One region of the Caballeronia sp. EK genome, then DNA from elsewhere that is predicted to be linked to it. Evidence: riboswitches for the same ligand, from Rfam matches in the RefSeq annotation. Region 1 holds a riboswitch; the other holds the start of a gene.
What was found. Region 1 has a riboswitch for glycine ahead of IAG25_RS22650 (D-amino acid dehydrogenase). Riboswitches for the same ligand answer to the same signal wherever they lie in the genome.

Region 1 (10,158 bases):
TGCGATTGCTCGCATCGGCGCTGAAGCTCTTGACGATGAGCGGCGTCCATACCGCGACCATCGCGAGCGTGTTCACGAGACAGAAGTATGCGATCGCGAACTTCACCACGGTCGGCGAAAGCAGTTCCGCGACGATGCTCGCGCCTCGTGCATGCTGAGTCGGCGTGGTCGCGTCGCCGGAATGTTCGGATGCGAGCGTGGCGGCGAGCGCGCGTTTCTCGTCGGCATCGAGCCAGCGCGCGGTGGCGGGACTGTCGTCGAGATAGCGATACACGACGAGGCCGAGCAGCGCCGACGGCAAGCCTTCCAGCAGAAAGAGCCATTGCCAGCCCTTCAGGCCGAGCGTGCCGTCGAGCCCGAGAATGAAGCCGGAAAGCGCCGAGCCGACCGCCGCGGTCACGGGCATCGCGATCATGAAAAGCGCATTGGCGCGCGCACGGTATGCGCCGGGAAACCAGTACGTGAGATAGAGCAGAATGCCGGGCAGAAAACCCGCCTCCGTCACGCCGACCAGCACGCGCAATACGTAGAGCGACGTGGGGCTCGTCGCGAACATCGTGGCCGTCGATGCGAGGCCCCACGCGATCATGATCGTGCCGATCCAGCGGCGCGCGCCGATGCGCGCAAGCACGATATTGCTCGGAATGCCGAACGCGATGTAGGCGACATAGAAGAGCGTCGTCGCGAGCCCGAATTGCGTGCTCGTGAGACCGAGGTCCTTCATCATCGTCAGGCCTGCGAAGCCGATGTTGATGCGGTCCAGAAACGAAAAGAAGAACAGCACGAAGAGGAACCACAGCAGATGCCGCGAGACCTTCGCGATCACCGGTTGTTCGTGCGTATGGGGTATGGGGGTCGCGTTCAATGCGCCGCTTGCGCGGGTGGATTCCATGCTGTCGTCTCCGGTCGTGTCGCTGTGTCGGACATCTGATGCGTCGGAGTATGAAGCGCGGGATCGGGCCGCCTGTCCTCAATTTGGGTACAGCGCGAGGCCCTCAGCGGATCGGGGAAAACACGGATACGTTCGAAGAATTGTCAGACCTTGCCCGGCCCGATGCACAGCGCGAACAGTTGCCGCTGGCTCGAAATGCCGAGCCTGCGGTATGCGCGCTTCTGATACGTGACGACGCTCGTCGCCTTGATGCCCATCGCATCGCCGATTTCCTGCGCGGTGCGGCCTTCGAGCACGCCGGTGAGCACGTCGAGTTCGCGCTTGGAGAGTTCGGGGCACAGGCCGCGCACGCGCGCGAGCATCAGATGCGAGATCGGCATGTCGCGCTGCCCGCAGATCGCGTAATGATGCTTCGCCGCGTGCGCGATGAGCGGCGCCATCGCTTCGATCAAAGCGATCTCGCGCGGATGGTAATTGCCGAAGCGCGTGTCGCGATACAGGTTCACGGAGAGCCACAGATCCGCGCCCGGCTGCACGAGCAGCGACACGCGGTCCGACACGTTCGGCTGGTGATAGCACGCCGCGCGATACGCCTCGTTGGCGATGTCCTCGCTCGTCTGCCGATGCAGCACGAGCATGGAGCCGGGCTTCTCGTTGCGCGCCGAGGAAACGATCTTCTGATTGCCGTCGAGCGCGTAGAAATGGCGCGCGTAAGTGTCGGCGACATCGCGCAGGAAGCGCCCGCCGCGATGATCCGCCACCGACACCGTGCGCGGCCGGTTGCCGAATTCATACGCGAAGATCGTGCATTGCGAAATCGCGGCGACGTCGCCGAGCAGCTTCAGCACTTCGGCGGCGAGCGCGTTGGAATCCTCGCTGCCGATCGACGATACAAGCTCCGTCGCGCGGCTGAGATCCAGCTGCCCGTTCGAGGAGACGCGGTCGAGTCGCCAGGAGCGCATGATGGGCTAGACGAGATACGTGTGGATCCCGCTATTCTAAGCCCGCGCTCCCATCCGCTAACGCGCGATGGCCGAGCGCAGCGCCGAATTGCGGCGCACGATCCAGTTGAAGAGCGGCGTGGCCATCAGCGTGCTGAGCACGGCCATCAGCACGAGGATCGAAAACAGTCCGGGCAGGATCACGCCCGCTGCAAGGCCGATGTTGATGATGATGAGCTCCATCAGCCCGCGCGCGTTCATCAGCGCGCCGATGGCCATCGCGTCGCCGGAAGGCTCGCCGTTCGCGCGCGCGGCCGCCCAGCATGCGATGCCCTTGCCGCCGAACGACGCCAGCAGAATCGCCACGGCCGCGAGCATGATGGCCGGGTCCATCAGCATGTCGAGGCGCGTGTTGAGGCCCGAGTAGGTGAAGAACATCGGCAGCAAAAACACGACGACGAAGGGCTGCAGCATGTCGCGCAGCTTTTCCGTCAGCGGGCCGCGCGGCAGCGCGACGCCGAGCAGAAAGCCGCCAAAGACTGCATGAATGCCGATGGCGTCCATCGCGAATGCGCACAGCGAGAACAGCGCCAGCACGGTGGCGAGCACGCTCGTGGGCAACGGCGCGTGCGGATTCAATCCGGCCGCGAGCCGGCGCAGCAACTTGCCGCCGGCGAAGATCATGAAGAGCGCGAAAGCCGCGCCGCCGCCGATCGCCGCATACGCGCCCGTCCACGAGCCGCCGAAGCTCGCGAGCACGATCGCGAGGATGCACCACGCGGCGGCGTCGTCGAATGCGCCCGCGGTGAGCGCGAGCGTGCCGAGCGACGTGCCGGTCAGCCCGCGTTCGTGGATGATGCGCGCGAGCATCGGAAACGCGGTGATCGCGATCGCCGCGCCGAGAAAGAGCGACGCCTCGTAGAGCCGCACCTTTTCCGCGAAGAGACCGGGGATCGTGTGCAGCCACGGCGTCAGCGCGAACGCGAGCGCGAACGGCGCGACGATGCCCGCGATCGACACGCTCATCGCGCTTTTAGCGCGGGCGCGGAAGTGGTCCGCGCGAAACTCCGTGCCGACGAGAAACATGTAGAGTCCGACGCCGAGCTGCGCGGCGACGTAGAGCATGCCCATCGTCGCCTTGGGAAAGAGCGCCTGCTGCCAGTGCGGCAGCAGCATCCCGAAGAGCGAAGGGCCGAGCAGCACGCCCGCGATCATCTCGCCGACGACTTGTGGCTGACCCACGCGCTGCGCGAGCCTGCCGACGAGCTGGCTCGCGAGCACGATCACCGCGGCCTGGGCGAAAAAATAGACGGACAACTGGGAAGACGGCATCTTTTGAGCAGCGAATAACGGACGACGGGAGTCTGAGGGCGAGGGCGGCGATCTGTCAACGTGTCGGCGGGGGCTTGCCATGCGCATTTCGTACCGGTATTGTGCAAGCGTTCGACAAAGCGTCACGGAAGAGTTCGTCCTCGCGACGACGCCGACGGAGCAACCGCCCCGGAAACTCTCAGGCAAAAGGACCGTGCGCGCTGGAACATCTGGAGAGCGGCGCCTTTGCGCGCCCACCGAAGGGGAGCCCAGGCTGCCGGCGTGAACGTCGGGTGGCACGCGGGCGAAACTCTCAGGTACATGGACAGATGGGGCATCGGTGCCGGCTGCGGCATGTGGCCAAGGCCGGCGATGCTCAATCAATCTGGATCATGTCATGTCACGAATCGCCATCATCGGCGCCGGGATCACCGGCGTCACGACCGCTTACGCCCTTGCGCAGCGTGGTTTTCACGTTACCGTCATCGAGCGTCATCGCTATGCGGCGATGGAAACGTCCTTCGCCAATGGCGGGCAACTGTCGGCGAGCAATGCCGAAGTGTGGAACAGCCGCGCCACCGTGCTGAAAGGCCTGAAGTGGATGTTCACGCGCGACGCGCCGCTCCTCATGAATCCGCGGCCCGGCTGGCACAAGTACAGCTGGATGGGCGAGTTCCTGCGGCAGATTCCGAACTATCGTGCGAATACGGCCGAAACCGTGCGCCTTGCGATCGCGGCGCGCGAGCATCTGTTTCGCATCGCACGGGACGAGAAGATCGACTTCGATCTCGAACGGCGCGGCATCCTGCATTTCTACGCGAGCCGCAAGGAGTTCGACGCCGCATCGAAGGTCAACGAGATCCTGACCGGCGCGGGCCTCGACCGTCACGCGGTCTCGCCGGAAGAGATCGCATCGATCGAGCCGACCCTGCGCGGTGCGTTTCATGGCGGCTTCTTCACGCCGTCCGATTCCACCGGCGACATCCACAAGTTCACGCGCGGACTCGCCGATGCATGCGCGCGGCGCGGCGTCGAGTTCCGCTACGACACGTCGGTGACATCGATCGACGAACAGGCGGGGCGGCTCGCGCTCAACGTCGAGCACGCGGGCGAGACGCAGGCGCTCCAGTTCGACGGCATCGTGATCTGCGCGGGCGTCGGCAGCCGCGCGTTCGCATCGATGGCGGGCGATCATCTCAACGTCTATCCGGTCAAGGGCTATTCGATCACCGTCTGCCTCGACGACGCGCGCAGCCGCGATCACGCGCCGTGGGTCAGCCTGCTCGACGACCGCGCGAAAATCGTCACGAGCCGGCTCGGCGCGGACCGTTTCCGCGTGGCGGGCACGGCGGAGCTGAACGGCTTCAATCGCGATATCCGCGCGGATCGCATCGCGCCGCTCGTCGAATGGACGCGGCGTCATTTCCCCGATGTATCGACCGCGCGCGTGATTCCGTGGAGCGGCCTGCGCCCGATGTTGCCGAGCATGCTGCCGAAGGTCGGGCAGGGCAAGCGTCCGGGCGTGTTCTACAACACCGGACACGGGCATCTCGGCTGGACGTTGTCGGCCGCGACGGCCGAGATCGTCGCGGAAACGGTGTCGCAGCGCCTGCCTTCGAAGCGCGTGCACGTCGGTTCATCGTCGCAGGTGAAGGTGAATACGCCGGCGTGATATCGTCGGCGCACTGTTCACTGTCCGAAGGAGCGCGCAATGGCCGAACTCGTCAATTGCCTGTGGTTCGACGGTAATGCCCGTGAAGCGGCGGAGTTCTACGCCGCCACCTTTCCCGATAGCCGCGTCGGCGCGGGCCATGCGTCCGCGAAGCCGGGCGTGGGGCAGGGGCCGGAACTGACCGTCGAGTTCACCGTGCTCGGCCAGCGCTTCCTCGGACTGAACGGCGGCCCCAACTTCAAGCCGAACGAAGCGGTGAGCTTCATGGTGCATACCGCCAGCGCGGAAGAGACCGATCGCTACTGGAACGCGATCGTCGGCAATGGCGGCGAGGAAAGTCGGTGCGGCTGGTGCAAGGATCGCTGGGGTTTTTCATGGCAGATCACGCCGAAGCGGATGCTCGAGATTTTCAGCGGCCCCGATCGCGAAGCCGCAAGACGCGCGATGGACGCGATGATGACGATGAAGAAGATCGACATCGCCGCGATCGAGCGCGCGGCGGCGGGCGGCTAAAAGCTCAACGATCGAATTCCTTCGTCTGATCGGCTTCCTCGAACATCTTGCCGAAGCCCGTCGGCACGAGCACGACGGAGCGATCGGCGGGATCGTAGTGATCGGCGAGTGCGAACGCTTCCGAGATGATCGTCTGCACGTCCTGGCGCAGCATCGTCACGTCGAAGGACAGATGCGCGGCGAACGGGTCCCAGTCGAAGCACCCGACGACCGCCGATTTCCACGCATCGGGCGATAACGTCGATGTGAACTGCACGAGACCTTCGAAGGCGGTGATCGAGTTCATCAGCAAGCCCGATGGCAACCGCCCGAGCTTCTCGTGGCGAACCGCGAGCGCGCGTCTCGCGGACGCGGCGTTGTAGCCGCAGCATTCCACGGCATCGGACGCGGGCGCGATGCGCCGTGCTTCGAACGCATCGCGAAAGCCCGCTATGCGCGTCTCGGTCGCGTATTCGCCAGCCACGCCGCCAAGCAGAATCAGTTCGTCCGGAGATTCGCCGCGCGCGATGAGCTTGTCGATCAGCACATCGGTGATCGCGCGCGCGCCGCTGCGATTGTCCGACACGACCGACGGCGCGCCGTCGCCGGGCAGATCGACATTGATCGACGGCACGCCAGCCGCCGCACAAAGCGCGTTGAGCGGCGCCGGATTGCGCACGCCGGCGATGAACAGCAATTCCACTCGTTGTGACAGCAGCGTCTCGGTGACGCTCACTTCGACAGCCGGATCGCGCTGCGTGCCGACGACGATCGGACACAGGCCGCGGCTGCGCGCCTGATCCTCGAAAGTCTGCGCGAGGCCCGCGAAAAAGCGGTTGCGGTAGTGCGGCAGCACCATGCCCGCGAGCCCCGATCGCGACAGCCGCAGCCCGCGCGCCTTCATGTTGACGTTGTAGCCGAGCGTGCGCGCGCTCTCCAGAATCCGGTTCGCCGTCTCCTCCTTGATGCGATAACGCGTCCAGGTGCCGTTCAGCACCATGCTCACTGTGGCCGTCGACGATCCCGTCGCCTTCGCGATGTCGTAGATCGTCGACTTTTTTCCGGGGGTATTGCTGACCATCGGGCTTCGCTCCAACCGCGTGTGTTTTCCCAGACGGTAGCCTGTCCGAAAGACGGAACCGAACTAGGGTTTGTCCGAGTCGACCCTGTTGCTGAATAGATTCAGCATACGCCGAACCGGGTTGCTGAATGGATTTAGCGTCATTCGTCCAGACACCGGCGCATCTGGAATTCCGATCACTCAACTGGGCGTCTGCTCGATGTGTGCGGATGTCCTCCGGAGGAGACATGTCCAAGAATATGATTCGCTCGTTGTGTGCAGGCGTGGCCGCATTCGCGTTGGCAATCGGCATGGCCTCGGCGTCGCCCGACAAGCCGGTCATCGGTGTCGTCGTGAAGATCGGCGGCATTCCGTGGTTCAACGCGATGGACGCCGGCATCAAGAAGCGCGCCGAGCAACTCGGCGTGAAGGCGTTCATGGTCGGCCCGACGAGCGCCGATCCGGCGCTGCAGGTGCGTGCGATCGAAGATCTCATCGCGCAGAAGGTCGATGTGATCGGCGTCGTGCCCAACGATGCCGAAGTGCTCGAACCCGTGTTGCAGCGCGCCCGCGCGGCAGGCATCAAGGTCATCACGCACGAATCGCCCAAGCAGAAGAACGCCGACTGGGACTTCGAGCTCGCGTCGGTCAAGGGCTTCGGCGAGGCGTACGCGAAGCGTCTGGGCGAAGCGCTCGGCGGCAAGGGCGAATACGCGGTGTTCGTCGGCTCGCTAACGGTGCCGCTGCATAACGCATGGGCCGATGCGGCCATCGCGTACATCAAGGCCAACTATCCGGGCATGACGCTCGTCGGCGACCGGTACGGCGTCGCGGAAGACGTCGATGCATCGCGCAAGACCGCGCTCGATCTGATGCGCGCGCATCCGAATCTGAGGGCGATTCTCGCGTTCGGCAGCCAGGGGCCGATCGGCGCCGCGCGCGCGGTCCAGGAAAAGCAGATGAAGGGCAAGGTGCTCGTGCTCGGTCCGTTCTCGCCGGGACAGGGCCGCCGTCTCGTTCACGACGGCGTGCTGACCGGCGGCTACATGTGGAATCCGGCGCAGGCCGGCGAAGTCTTCGTGACGCTCGGCACGATGGTCGCGAAAGGTCAGCCGATCAAGGACGGCACGAACATTCCGGGTCTCGGCGTCGTGCATCCCGATGGCCACAACCTGATCGTCGATCAGCTGGTCGATCTCAACGAGAAGACCGTCGACGAACTCGCGAAGTCGGGCCTCTGAGCGTTGCATGATGCGCGAAGCCGCCGCCGCCGAACCTGACCGCACGCCTTTGCTTGCGCTCGACAACATCTCCAAGGTGTTCGGCGGCGTGAAGGCGCTGAAGGCCGTGAAGTTCGACGTCATGCCCGGCGAAGTGCTGTGTCTCGCGGGCGAGAACGGCTGCGGCAAGAGCACCATCATCAAGATCATCAACGGCGTGTATCAGCCGGAGCCGGGCGCGGTGATGCTGATGGACGGCGAGTCGATCGAAGGTCTCGATCCGGCGCGGGCGCGCGAGCTCGGCATTCAGGTCATCTGGCAGGATCTCGCGCTCTTTCCGGAGATGACCGTCGCGGAGAATATCGCGTTCGAGCAGAACCTCGGCGGCCGTCCGCGCTTCGTCAATTACGGGAAGATGAAAGAGGCGGCGCGCAGGATTCTCGCGCGGCTCGGCGTCGGCATCGATCTGAACCGGTCCGTGCGTTCGCTGTCGATCGCGCAGCGCCAGATCGTCGCCATCGCGCGGGCGCTCGTGCGCGATGCGCGCCTCGTGTTCATGGATGAGCCGACGGCATCCCTGAGCCACGCCGAGACCGAGGCACTGCTCGCAATCGTGCGTCGCCTGTCGGCGGACGGCATCGCGGTGGTGTTCGTGAGTCACCGGCTCGCGGAAGTGCTCGAAGTCTGCACGCGCGTGACCGTGCTGCGCGATGGTCAGTACGTCGGCACGTTTCCGACCGAAGGGATGACGCAGACCCGTCTCACGGAACTGATGACGGGCCGCACCTTCGATTACGAAGTGCGCAAGACGGACCTTTCCGCGGCGCCAGTCGTGCTGGACGTGCGGGGATTGTCGCGTGGCCGCGAATACGCCGATATCTCGTTCGTAATCCGCCAAGGTGAAATTCTCGGCATGACGGGACGACTGGGCGCGGGACGCACGGAGCTTGCATTGTCGTTGTTCGGCATGACGCGGCCGCGCGCCGGATCGATGCATATCGAAGGCAGAGAGATCGCGCTGCGCTCGAATCGCGATGCGATCCGCAAAGGCATCGCGTATGTGTCCGAGGACCGCCTTTCGCTCGGACTGGTGCAGCCGCAGTCGATCGGCGACAACACGGTCGCCGCGGTGCTCGACCATCTTCTGGACGCGACGCATCTTATTTCTTCGCGCAAGCGCAACGACCTGATCGCGGACTGGATCGCGCAACTCGCGGTGAAGATCGGCAAGCCGGACGATGCGGTCTCGACGCTATCGGGCGGAAACCAGCAACGCATCGTGCTCGCCAAATGGCTGGCGACGAACCCGAAGCTGCTGATCCTGGATTCACCGACTGTCGGCGTGGACGTGGGCGCGCGCGCCGGCATCTTCGCGATCATCCACAAGCTGGCGGCGCTCGGCATGGCGATCCTGCTCATCTCCGACGAAATTCCCGAGGTCTATTTCAACTCGGATCGCATTTTGCACATGCGCGACGGCCGCATCGTCGGGGAATATGTGCCGGGCGCGACGACCATGGAACACATCGAGCGAGACGTCCATGCCTGATCTGCGCAAATTCGGGATCGGTTCGATCGAGGCGCTGCTGATCCTCGTGATCGCCGTGATGATGATCGGCCTGAGCCTCACGACATCGACGTTCCTCACGCTGTCGAATCTCTTCGATCTGCTCAACCAGAGCTCGGTCAACATCATCTTCGCGGTGGGGTTGCTGGTCGTGCTGATCGCGGGCGGCATCGACATTTCGTTCGCGGTGGGGGCGTCGGTCGCGCAGTATCTGACCGCGCTGACCGTGATACGGCTCGGCGGCGGCAACTGGGCGCTCGGCTTCATCGCCGCGGCGTGCTTCGGATTTCTGCTCGGCGCGTTCAACGCGACCATCATCTATCGCTTCAAAATCGTCTCGATCGTCGTGACGATCGCCACGTTCAACGTGTTCTTCGGCGGCCTCATGTTTCTGACGGGCGGCGTGTCGATCTACGATCTGCCGGACTGGTGGGTCGATCGCGTGTCGATCGTGCATTTCGATACCGCGAGCGGCGCGGCGAATCTCGCGCTGCCCGTCGCGGTGATGGTCGCGATGGTCGCGGCGACATGGTTCCTGCTGCGCCGCACGACGACCGGCCGCCAGCTCTACGCGATGGGCGACAACCCCGAGGCGGCGCGGCGCGTGGGCGTGAACATCGGCGCGATGCATTACATCGCGTTCGGCTGGCTCGGCATGATGGCCGGCATCGCGGGACTGATGCAGGCGCACTACGTGCAGGAAGTGGTGCCCAACGCGCTGTACGGCCGGGAGCTCGATGTGCTCGCGGCGGTGGTTCTGGGCGGCGCGCGTCTCGGCGGCGGACGCGGCACGATCCTCGGCGCGATCCTCGGCATCCTGCTCACCGCGATCACTGCGAACGGGCTGAATCTGCTCGGCATCTCGCCGTATGCGTTCAAGATGATCATCGGCGCGATCATTCTCGTCGCGATCACCTTGTCGAGCGGCGGCTTCGCGAAGCTGGTCGGATCGCGTTTCGCGCCGGCAGGCGGCAGGGCTTCGTCATGAAAACGCGCTCGTCCC
Region 2 (10,158 bases), on a different contig from region 1:
TGGTATGTGGCTTTGTTTTCAGACAAGGTCACAATCGCCTTCATGTTGGCGATTATACTTCTGACCCTCTTTTTTGCCTGTATAAAATTCGACAATTTTGCGATTGCGTACGGCCCTGAGATATTAACAACGGTTGGCATTTCCGGCTGCTTCTTGGGCATCGCGATGGCTCTGCTGAAATTCGATCCGACGAATGTCTCGGATAGCGTGCCTCAATTGCTTGATGGAGTAAAAACCGCGTTTTGGGCGTCCGTCTGCGGTGTACTCGGTTCGTTGATTTTACGCGCTCGGCACTTTTTTCAGAAGAAGCCCATTCCCCAATCGGGCGATACGCCGAAATTGGCCACGATTGATGATTTGGTTGTCGCGATTCATACACTGCAGAGAAGTTTGTCCGGCAGTGAAGAGGGCAGTCTGCTAACGCAACTGAAACTCATGAGGCAAGAGCAGGCCGATGAGCTTCGGCTGTTGCGAACCTCGTTTGAAACGTTCTCGCAGCGAATGTCCGAGGACGGATCCAAGGCGCTTATCGCCGCGCTCAAGGAAGTTATAAAAGATTTCAACGCACAGATCAATGATCAATTTGGAGAAGATTTCAAGCACTTAAACGCAGCAGTGGAAAAGCTTGTCGTGTGGCAGCAGCAATATAAGGATGAGCTCGACGACTTACAAGTTCAGCAAAAAAGAGCAGCCGAAGAGTTGGGAGGCGTGGCGCGCTCGCTCGGGGTATTTGTTGACAAAGCTTCGAAATTCACCTCTACGGCGGACGCATTGGAAAGTACGTTGATCAGGCTTTCGTCGCAGCATAAAGCGATTGACGAGTCTCAGCGATCCCTAGCTGAAGTGTTGATACAAATGAAGGATGTCACGCCTCAGTTCGCTCAGAAGATCGATGAAATGTCCGAAGCGATGAAACAGAGTGCTGCAAAAGTGCACTCTGTGGTTGCCGACATCCTGGATAATTTCGGCGTCCAATTTGAAGCTGCGTCGACGGAAATGAAGCAGCTGCTCAGCGAAACGCTACGCAAGTCTCAGACCGAACTCAACGATAGTCTCAGCCGATCAACCGAAGCAATTCGACAAAGCGTTGTCGCGCTCGATAAAGCCCTGCACGAGGAATTATCGAAGAGCTTGCAATCATTAGGTCGGCAGCTTGGGTCACTGTCCGAAAAATTTGTTGCAGACTACACGCCTCTTACCGAGCGTCTGCAGGAACTCGTTCGCTTAGGCAGGGGTTCGTGAAGAATGAAAGAAGAGCGCGGCAACCAAACTTACTGGATTCCGATGGCCGATCTAATGACCGGCTTAATGATGGTATTTTTGCTTTTGACGGCGGCGTTCATGCTTCGAGTCGAGCGGACAACTACTTTGGTCGTAAAGGAATATGAGAAGACCAAGCGCGATATGGAGTTAGCCCTTCAAAGTGAATTCGCAAAAGATCTGAAGCAATGGAATGCCGAAATCTTGGGAGATATGACCATTCGATTCAAAGATCCCGCTGTTCTTTTTACCACGGGATCTGCAGAATTGCGACCTCAATTCAAAGTCGTATTGGCCAAATTTTTCCCTCGCTATCTCGCGCTGCTTACTTCAAGGCAGTACGTCGATGCGGTTAAAGAAATTCGCATCGAAGGCCATACCAGTGCAGTATGGAGCGGAACCACTGATGAGACAATGGCCTACTTCAAAAATATGGAGCTTTCTCAAGCGCGCACGCGCAGCACGCTGGAATTTTTGTTATCGCTGTCGGCGAGCTCGTCGGAAAAAAAATGGTTGATTCAGCATGTGACGGCAAACGGCTTGTCTTCATCGCGTCCGTTGTTATCCGCGGGAAAATTCGTTAATGCCCAACTCAACGATCAACGAGTTGAGTTTCGTATCGTAACGAATGCCAGCGAAAAAATGGATTCGATTGCTAAAGAGCTTCAGCCAAGATGAATCGAGAATTACCAGATTTTTTAAAGTGGGAGTCGTTCAATTCCCTTCGTGAACGCATGGAGGCGCCACTCATCGGTCCGTTTGGCCCGAAGTGGCAAGCCGCTGGAATCAAGATTCCTTTGTTCGATCAACTCCAGAATGGTGGCGTAGATGTAGGAGCAGATCAATTTAGCGAACTACGCGATGGTACGCTGGAGTACAGTGGGTACCGAGTTTTGATCTATATTCGAGACATTTCCGTCATTAACGGAGAAGAGACGTTACCCCGCTATCATCTCGCATATTGTCGAACGCTCGAGAATATGAAAAGGGCGAATCGATTCGGAAGATACGTGGTATCAAATGCGGAAACCGGGATGTTTCATGTGAACATCATCAACGGGGATGGCTGTTCCACGCGTCGGGAGATGGTTCCATTGAAGGTGTGTCAGAACTGCCTTGACCGAATTGGCTGGAACGGCTTCAAAATAAACATGCGGCACGATGACAGACGTGAATCGGTGAACGGTTTCAAATTGTCTGATTTTTTCAAGCAATATCCTCGTGATCTGTTGAGCAAAGATTCGGCTCAACCAGCCGCAACAGCGCCCTTGAATACGTATCCCTTTGATTGGCAGCGGATCTCAGAAGAAATCAGGCGAAAGCGAAAATATAAGTGCGAGCGATGCAACCGTGAACTCGATCAGTCAGCTTCACGGTTCCTTCATGTTCACCATCGCAATGGACTTAAACATGACAATCGCGAGGAAAATCTTGAAGTTCTTTGTGTTCGTTGTCACGCGGAGGAACCGATGCACGGCCAAGTCAGGCGCTTGCCCGAGTATCAGGATTTCGATAGGGAATACGGCGATCGATACTGATGAGTCACGAGGTGGGCCTTTTTTCGGGCAAGTGGGCAAGTTAGCAGCGGGCCTCGTTGAGGTGCATTCACAGTCTCGGACCGAACAAGGTAGCAACAGTAACGCAGTTTTTAATGCAATCAGACGCGCCCGAATCCGTTTGACAACCCCAATTCGGTCGCGTAAATTCTGCCGCACGCGTCGGGAGAGCGCGTGGTCTCGTTCATGCAGCGAAGACCGCGCCGCCGAAGGGGCACACCCGCAAACTCTCAGGCAAAAGGACCGACTGCGTCGAGGAATCCGTTTCCTCGCACTCTGGAGAGCGGCAGCGGCTTCAGCATGAAGCTAGTTGCCCACCGAAGGGGCGCGCGATGAACCATCAGTCACGCTGATGGTTCGCGCAATCTCTCAGGTACCGAGGACAGAGGGGTCACGCATCGCAACCGCTTCGCGGCATGCGCCTTGCGCGCTGCATCAGGCAGCACGAAGGCGCATCCAGCCAGGCGAAATGTGCGCTGCGTGGCCTTTTTTGTTTCGCGAACCGAGGCCCCGATGACCGAACTTCAACACACGCCCCTGCACGCCGCCCACCTCGCGCTCAACGCGCGCATGGTCGATTTCGGCGGCTGGGACATGCCCGTCAACTACGGTTCGCAGATCGACGAGCATCGCGCGGTGCGCACCGACGCCGGCATGTTCGACGTGTCGCACATGCGCGTCGTCGATTTCGAGGGCGACGCCGTCCGCGAATTCTTCAAGCACGCAATCGCCAATAACGTCGACAAGCTCACGACGCCGGGCAAGGCGCTCTACTCGTGCCTGCTCAACGGCAACGGCGGCGTGATCGACGATCTGATCGTCTACTACTTCTCCGAAACGAATTTCCGCGTCGTGGTGAACGCTGGCACGGCGGAGAAGGACATCGCCTGGTTCGAGCAGTTGAACGCCGAAGGCAAATTCAATCTTTCGATCACACCGCGCCGCGATCTCGCGATCATCGCCGTGCAAGGCCCGAACGCGCGCGAAAAGACCTGGCAAGTGCTGCCGGACACGCGCGCGCAAACTCAGGACATCAAGCCGTTCAACGCGGCCGTTTTCCCGTCGACGCAATATGGCGAATTGATGCTCGCGCGCACCGGCTACACCGGCGAGGACGGTTTCGAGATCGTCGTTCCGGCGACGCAGGTCGAGGCATTGTGGAACGCGCTCGCCGCCGTGGGCGTGAAGCCCGCAGGCCTCGGCGCGCGCGACACGCTGCGCCTCGAAGCCGGCATGAATCTGTACGGCCAGGACATGGACGAGAACGTCTCGCCGCTCGACGCAGGCCTCGCATGGACCGTCGATCTGAAAACGGAACGCGATTTCGTCGGCCGCAACGCGCTCGAAGCGAACGGCTCGAAGGCGAATTTCGTCGGGCTCGTGCTGATCAAGGAAAACGGCAAGGCGGGCGGCGTGCTGCGCGCGCATCAGAAAGTCGTCACGCAACACGGCGACGGCGAGATCACGAGCGGCACCTTTTCGCCGTCGATGCAGGAATCCATCGCGTTCGCGCGCGTGCCGACGGGCGTTGCCGTCGGGGATACGGTGCAGGTCGTCATCCGCGACAAGCAACTTCCGGCGCGCGTGGTAAAACTTCCGTTCGTGCGCAATGGCCGAGTGTTGGTCGAGCTTTCATAACGCCGTCGCGCCCGTTCCCTCCGATCAAGAAACTCACGAAAGAACCACGCAAGGAGCATCCAATGAGCATCCCGGCCGATCTGAAATACACCGAATCGCACGAATGGGTCCGCACCGAATCCGATGGCACGCTGACCATCGGCATCACCGATCACGCGCAGGAAGCGCTCGGTGACATCGTCTTCGTCGAACTGCCCGCGGCGGGCAAGACCGTTACGGCCGGCGATGCGATCGCCGTCATCGAATCGGTGAAGGCGGCATCCGACATTTACGCGCCGGTTTCGGGCGAGATCGTCGAATCGAACGACGCGCTCACCTCGGCGCCCGATCAGGTGAACGGCGCGCCGTACGAAAGCTGGCTCTTCAAGATCAAGCCGGCGGGCGACGCCGGTCTGGACAAGCTGCTCGACGCCGAAGGCTACGGCAAGTCGATTGGCGAATAACTCATCTCAATGACGATTGCGGCTCGACGGAGAGCCGCAATCGCAGGACAAAACATGAAGCTCGAACACCCGGATCGCCTGATGAACCGCACCTCCCTGTCACTCGCCGCGCTCGAATGCCACGACGCATTCGCCGAGCGGCACATCGGCCCCGATGACGCGGACCAGCGCGCAATGCTCGATGCGCTCGGTTTCGCGTCGCGCGCGGCCTTCATCGACGCGGTGATTCCTGAATCGATCCGCCGCAAGGAAACGCTGCCGCTCGGCGCGTTCACGCAGCCGAAGAGCGAGGCGGAAGCGCTCGCGTCGCTGCGCAAGCTGGCGGACGAGAATCTGGTGTTTCGAACCTGGATCGGACAGGGTTACTACGGCACGCACACGCCGGCGGTGATCCTGCGCAACGTGCTCGAAAATCCGGCGTGGTACACGGCTTACACGCCGTATCAGCCGGAGATTTCGCAAGGGCGTCTCGAAGCGCTGCTCAATTTCCAGCAGATGGTGATGGACCTGACGGGCCTCGCGATGGCGAACGCCTCGCTGCTCGACGAAGCCACCGCCGCAGCCGAAGCGATGACGCTTCTGCAACGCGTCGGCAAGCCGAAATCGAACGTGTTCTACGTCGCTGACGACGTGCTGCCGCAGACCATCGAAGTGGTGCAGACGCGCGCGAAGCCCGCGGGCATCGAGGTGAAGGTCGGTCCGGCCGCGGATGCCGCGAGTGCGAACGCGTTCGGCGTGCTGCTGCAATATCCCGGCGCGAATGGCGATGTGCGCGACTATCGCGCGCTCGCGGAAGCAATCCACGCGGCGGGCGGCCATGTCGTCGCGGCGGCGGATCTGCTCGCGCTAACGCTCATCACGCCGCCGGGCGAATGGGGCGCGGATGTCGCGATCGGCAATACGCAGCGTTTCGGCGTGCCGGTCGGCTTCGGCGGCCCGCACGCTGCTTACATGGCCGTGCGCGACGAATTCAAGCGCCAGATGCCGGGGCGTCTCGTCGGCGTGACCGTCGATGCGCAGGGCAACTCCGCGCTGCGCCTCGCGCTGCAAACGCGCGAACAGCATATTCGCCGCGAGAAGGCGACGTCGAATGTCTGCACGGCGCAAGCGCTGCTCGCGATCATGGCCAGCATGTATGCCGTCTATCACGGCCCGCGCGGCCTGAAGACAATCGCGTCGCGCGTGAACCGCGTGGCGTCCATCTTCGCGGCGGGCGTGAAGAAGCTCGGCTACACGATCGCCAACGACACGTTCTTCGACACGATCACGATCGACAGCGGCGCGAGCACGACCGCGCTGCATCAGGCTGCTTACGCCGCGCATGTCAATCTGCGCCACGTGAGCGCGACGCAAGTCGGCGTATCGGTCGATGAAACCACCACGCGCGACGATCTGCTCAAGCTCTTCGCGTTGTTCGCCGAAGTCGCGGGCAAGACCGAAACGTTCGATATCGACGCGCTCGATCAGGCCGCTGCCGATTCGCTGCCTGCCGAACTGCATCGCACGAGCGATTACCTCACGCATCCGGTCTTCAACCGCCATCACTCCGAACATGAAATGCTGCGCTATCTGCGCAGCCTCGCCGACAAGGATCTCGCGCTCGACCGCACGATGATCCCGCTCGGTTCCTGCACGATGAAGCTCAACGCGACATCGGAAATGCTGCCCGTCACGTGGCCCGAATTCGCGCAGATTCACCCGTTCGCGCCCGCGGAGCAGACGCTCGGCTATCGCACGATGATCGATCAGCTCGAACAGATGCTGGTCGCATGCACGGGTTACGCGGCCGTCTCGCTGCAGCCGAACGCCGGCTCGCAAGGCGAATATGCGGGCCTGCTGATCATCCACGCGTATCACGAATCGCGCGGCGAGGGGCATCGTAACGTGTGCCTGATTCCGGCGTCCGCGCACGGCACGAATCCGGCGTCGGCGCAGATGGCGGGCATGCAGGTCGTCGTCGTGGCGTGCGATGCGAACGGCAATGTCGATATCGAAGATCTGAAGGCGAAGGCCGGGAAGCATTCCGCGAACCTCGCGGCGATCATGATCACGTATCCGTCGACGCACGGCGTGTTCGAGCGCAACGTTCGCGAGATTTGCGACATCGTGCATTCGCACGGCGGCCAGGTGTATGTCGATGGCGCGAACATGAACGCGATGGTCGGCCTGTGCGCGCCGGGCCAGTTCGGCGGCGACGTGTCGCACCTGAACCTGCACAAGACGTTCTGCATTCCGCACGGCGGTGGCGGGCCGGGCGTCGGTCCGGTCGCGGTCGGTGCGCATCTGGCGAAGTTCCTGCCGAATCAGGCATCGACCGGATACAAGCGCGATGACGCGGGCATCGGCGCGGTGTCGTCGGCCCCTTACGGCTCGGCCGCGATCCTGCCGATCTCGTGGATGTACATCGCGATGATGGGCGCGCAAGGGCTCACCGCCGCCACCGAAAGCGCGATTCTCGCCGCGAACTATGTCGCGAAGCGCCTCGCGCCGCACTATCCGGTGCTGTACAGCGGCGCGGGCGGACTCGTCGCGCACGAATGCATTCTCGATGTACGGCCGATCAAGGAATCGAGCGGCATCTCGGTGGAAGACGTGGCGAAGCGTCTGATCGACTACGGTTTCCACGCGCCGACGATGAGCTTCCCCGTGCCCGGCACGCTGATGGTCGAGCCGACGGAATCGGAATCGAAGGAAGAGCTCGACCGCTTCATCGACGCGATGATCGCGATCCGCGAGGAGATTCGCGCGGTGGAAGAAGGCCGCGCCGATCGCGAAGACAACGTGCTGAAGAACGCGCCGCACACGGCGGCGGTCGTCACTGCGGACGACTGGACGCACAAGTACACGCGCGAAGCGGCGGCGTATCCGGTGAAGTCGCTGGTGGCGCGCAAGTACTGGTCGCCGGTGGGTCGCGCGGACAACGCGTATGGCGATCGCAATCTGATGTGCTCGTGCGTGCCGGTATCGGAATACGCGGACGAGTAAGGTTTCGCGCAGAACCTGAGAGAAAGCGCCGCCCGAAAGCGTAAAGCATTGTCGGGCGGTTTTGCGGCGCGTTCCAGAACAGCTAACATCTCACCCCGGACCAAAAAGCCAAACCAGGGAGTTCACATGGCGTTCAAGGTGCGAGTGGTGAAAGGGACGATCCGCGCGCGCGGGGTGCGAGCGATGTTGGCGGCGATGCTCATCGTCGCGTCGTCCGCGCAGGCCGCGATGAATTTCTGCGCCGCGCCCGCGATGCAGACGAGCGAGCGCACCAATGCCGATCCCGGCGTGAAGGCGCTGGTGAAGATGGTGCAGTCGCACGTGAACGATCAGCCGAAGGCGCGCGCGAAACTGCACACCGAAGGCACGCTGCCGCACGAGGGCATCTACGACGAGAGCGTCGAAGCGGAGAAAGACCTCGGTCTGATGCGCGACGCCGCACTCGCGTGGCGCGCGACGGGTGACGAGCGCTATCTGCGGCTCGTCGACCGCTTCCTGCTCGCATGGACGACGACCTATCAGCCGAGCTTCAATCCGATCGACGAGACGAATTTCGAATCGCTGATCCTCGCATACGACCTCACGGCAAGCGCGTTGCCGGTCAGGACGCGCAACACGGCGAACGCGTTCATCACGAAAATGGTGACCGGCTACATCGCCGATATGGACAAGCAGCCCCGGCCGCTCACGGGCAATTACCGGAACAACTGGCAGAGCCATCGCGTGAAGCTGGTGGCGATGGGCGCGTTCACGATCGACGACCGCAAGCTCATCAACGCGGCGCAGCGGCTGTTCGTCGAGCATATCGGCGACAACATCGCGCCGGATGGATCGACGGTCGATTTCGCCGAACGCGATGCGCTCCGCTACGTGACATACGATCTTCAGCCGCTCGTGACGGCGGCGCTCGCCGCGCGGCGGCACAATCGCAACTGGCTGCCGGAACGCGCGCAGTCGGGCGCGACGCTCGCCGAAGCGCTCAACTGGCTCACGCCTTACGCGCTCGGCACGAAGACGCACGATGAATTCGTGAAGTCGTCCGTGCCGTTCGACGCCAAGCGTCGCGAGGCGGGCTTGCCGGGATTTTCGGGTCAATGGGACCCGAAGAACTCGGCGGAACTCTTTCATCTGGCGGCGCGGCTCGACGGCCGCTACGCGCCGGTCGCGCTGCGGCTCGCGCCGACACCGCCCGCGTGGCTCGCGGTGTGTCTGCCGCTGCCCGCGCGCTAACTCTTACAGGCAGGAGCAGTCATGGCAGTCAGCGTATTCGACCTCTTCAAGATCGGCATCGGACCTTCGAGCTCGCACACCGTGGGACCGATGCGCGCCGCGTTGATGTTCGCGCAAGGGCTCGAGCGCGATGAGCTGCTGGAATCGACCGCATCCGTTAAATGCGAGCTGTACGGCTCGCTCGGCGCGACGGGCAAGGGCCACGGCACGGACCGCGGCGTGATGCTCGGCCTGATGGGCGACGCGCCCGATACCGTCGATGCATCGGGCATCGTTCCCCGGCTCGAAACCGTGCGCACGTCGAAGACGCTCGCGTTGCTGGACAAGCGCAAGATTCCGTTCACGATCAAGGAGAACATCGCGTTCTATCGGCAGGCGCTGCCGGAGCATCCGAATGGCATGAAGCTCTACGCATTCGACGCGAACGGCGCGTTGCTGCGCGAAGCGACGTATCTGTCGGTGGGCGGCGGTTTCGTCGTGACGGCGGGCGCGGCGAACACGGCGGTGCTGACGGCGCACGAGCACTTGCCGTATCCGTTTCACACCGGCGACGAGTTGATGAAGATGTGCGCGGAATCGGGCAAATCGATCGCGCAGTTGATGTGGGAAAACGAGCGCGTGTGGCGCAGCGAAGACGAGATTCGCGCCGGGCTTCTGCGCATCTGGGACGTGATGCAGGATTGCGTCGCGCGGGGGTGCGGCATCGGCAATCCGGCGGCGGAAGGACACTTGCCGGGGCCGTTTCAGGTGAAGCGACGCGCGCCGCAGCTGTACAGGGCGCTCACGGGCAAGCCGGAGCAGGCGCTGCGCGATCCGCTTTCCATGATCGACTGGATCAATCTCTACGCGATCGCGGTGAATGAAGAGAATGCGATCGGCGGGCGCGTCGTCACGGCGCCGACCAATGGCGCGGCGGGGATCATTCCGGCAGTGCTGCATTACTACGACCGGTTCGTGCCGGGCTCGAACACGCAGGGCGTCGTCGATTTTCTGCTGACGGCGGCCGCCATCGGCATTCTGTACAAGATGAACGCTTCCATCTCCGG

Region 2: it holds a riboswitch for glycine, as region 1 does, so the genes downstream of both, gcvT (glycine cleavage system aminomethyltransferase GcvT) here and IAG25_RS22650 (D-amino acid dehydrogenase) in region 1, are expected to answer to the same signal.

The regions. Positions count from the first base shown of each region.
Region 1 covers NZ_JACSUE010000007.1:255,622-265,779, reverse strand. Annotated here, with positions in the region: gene IAG25_RS22665 (MFS transporter) at 1-892, opposite strand, end outside; gene IAG25_RS22660 (helix-turn-helix transcriptional regulator) at 1,036-1,854, opposite strand; gene IAG25_RS22655 (cation:proton antiporter) at 1,912-3,165, opposite strand; glycine riboswitch at 3,281-3,369, shown strand; glycine riboswitch at 3,372-3,476, shown strand; gene IAG25_RS22650 (D-amino acid dehydrogenase) at 3,542-4,816, shown strand; gene IAG25_RS22645 (VOC family protein) at 4,856-5,329, shown strand; gene IAG25_RS22640 (substrate-binding domain-containing protein) at 5,334-6,389, opposite strand; gene IAG25_RS22635 (substrate-binding domain-containing protein) at 6,617-7,609, shown strand; gene IAG25_RS22630 (sugar ABC transporter ATP-binding protein) at 7,617-9,137, shown strand; gene IAG25_RS22625 (ABC transporter permease) at 9,130-10,143, shown strand; gene IAG25_RS22620 (ABC transporter permease) at 10,140-10,158, shown strand, end outside.
Region 2 covers NZ_JACSUE010000031.1:26,318-36,475, reverse strand. Annotated here, with positions in the region: gene IAG25_RS39335 (hypothetical protein) at 1-1,242, shown strand, start outside; gene IAG25_RS39330 (OmpA/MotB family protein) at 1,246-1,938, shown strand; gene IAG25_RS39325 (HNH endonuclease) at 1,935-2,798, shown strand; glycine riboswitch at 2,970-3,072, shown strand; glycine riboswitch at 3,083-3,212, shown strand; gene gcvT (glycine cleavage system aminomethyltransferase GcvT) at 3,330-4,454, shown strand; gene gcvH (glycine cleavage system protein GcvH) at 4,517-4,897, shown strand; gene gcvP (aminomethyl-transferring glycine dehydrogenase) at 4,952-7,882, shown strand; gene IAG25_RS39305 (alginate lyase family protein) at 8,009-9,112, shown strand; gene IAG25_RS39300 (L-serine ammonia-lyase) at 9,134-10,158, shown strand, end outside.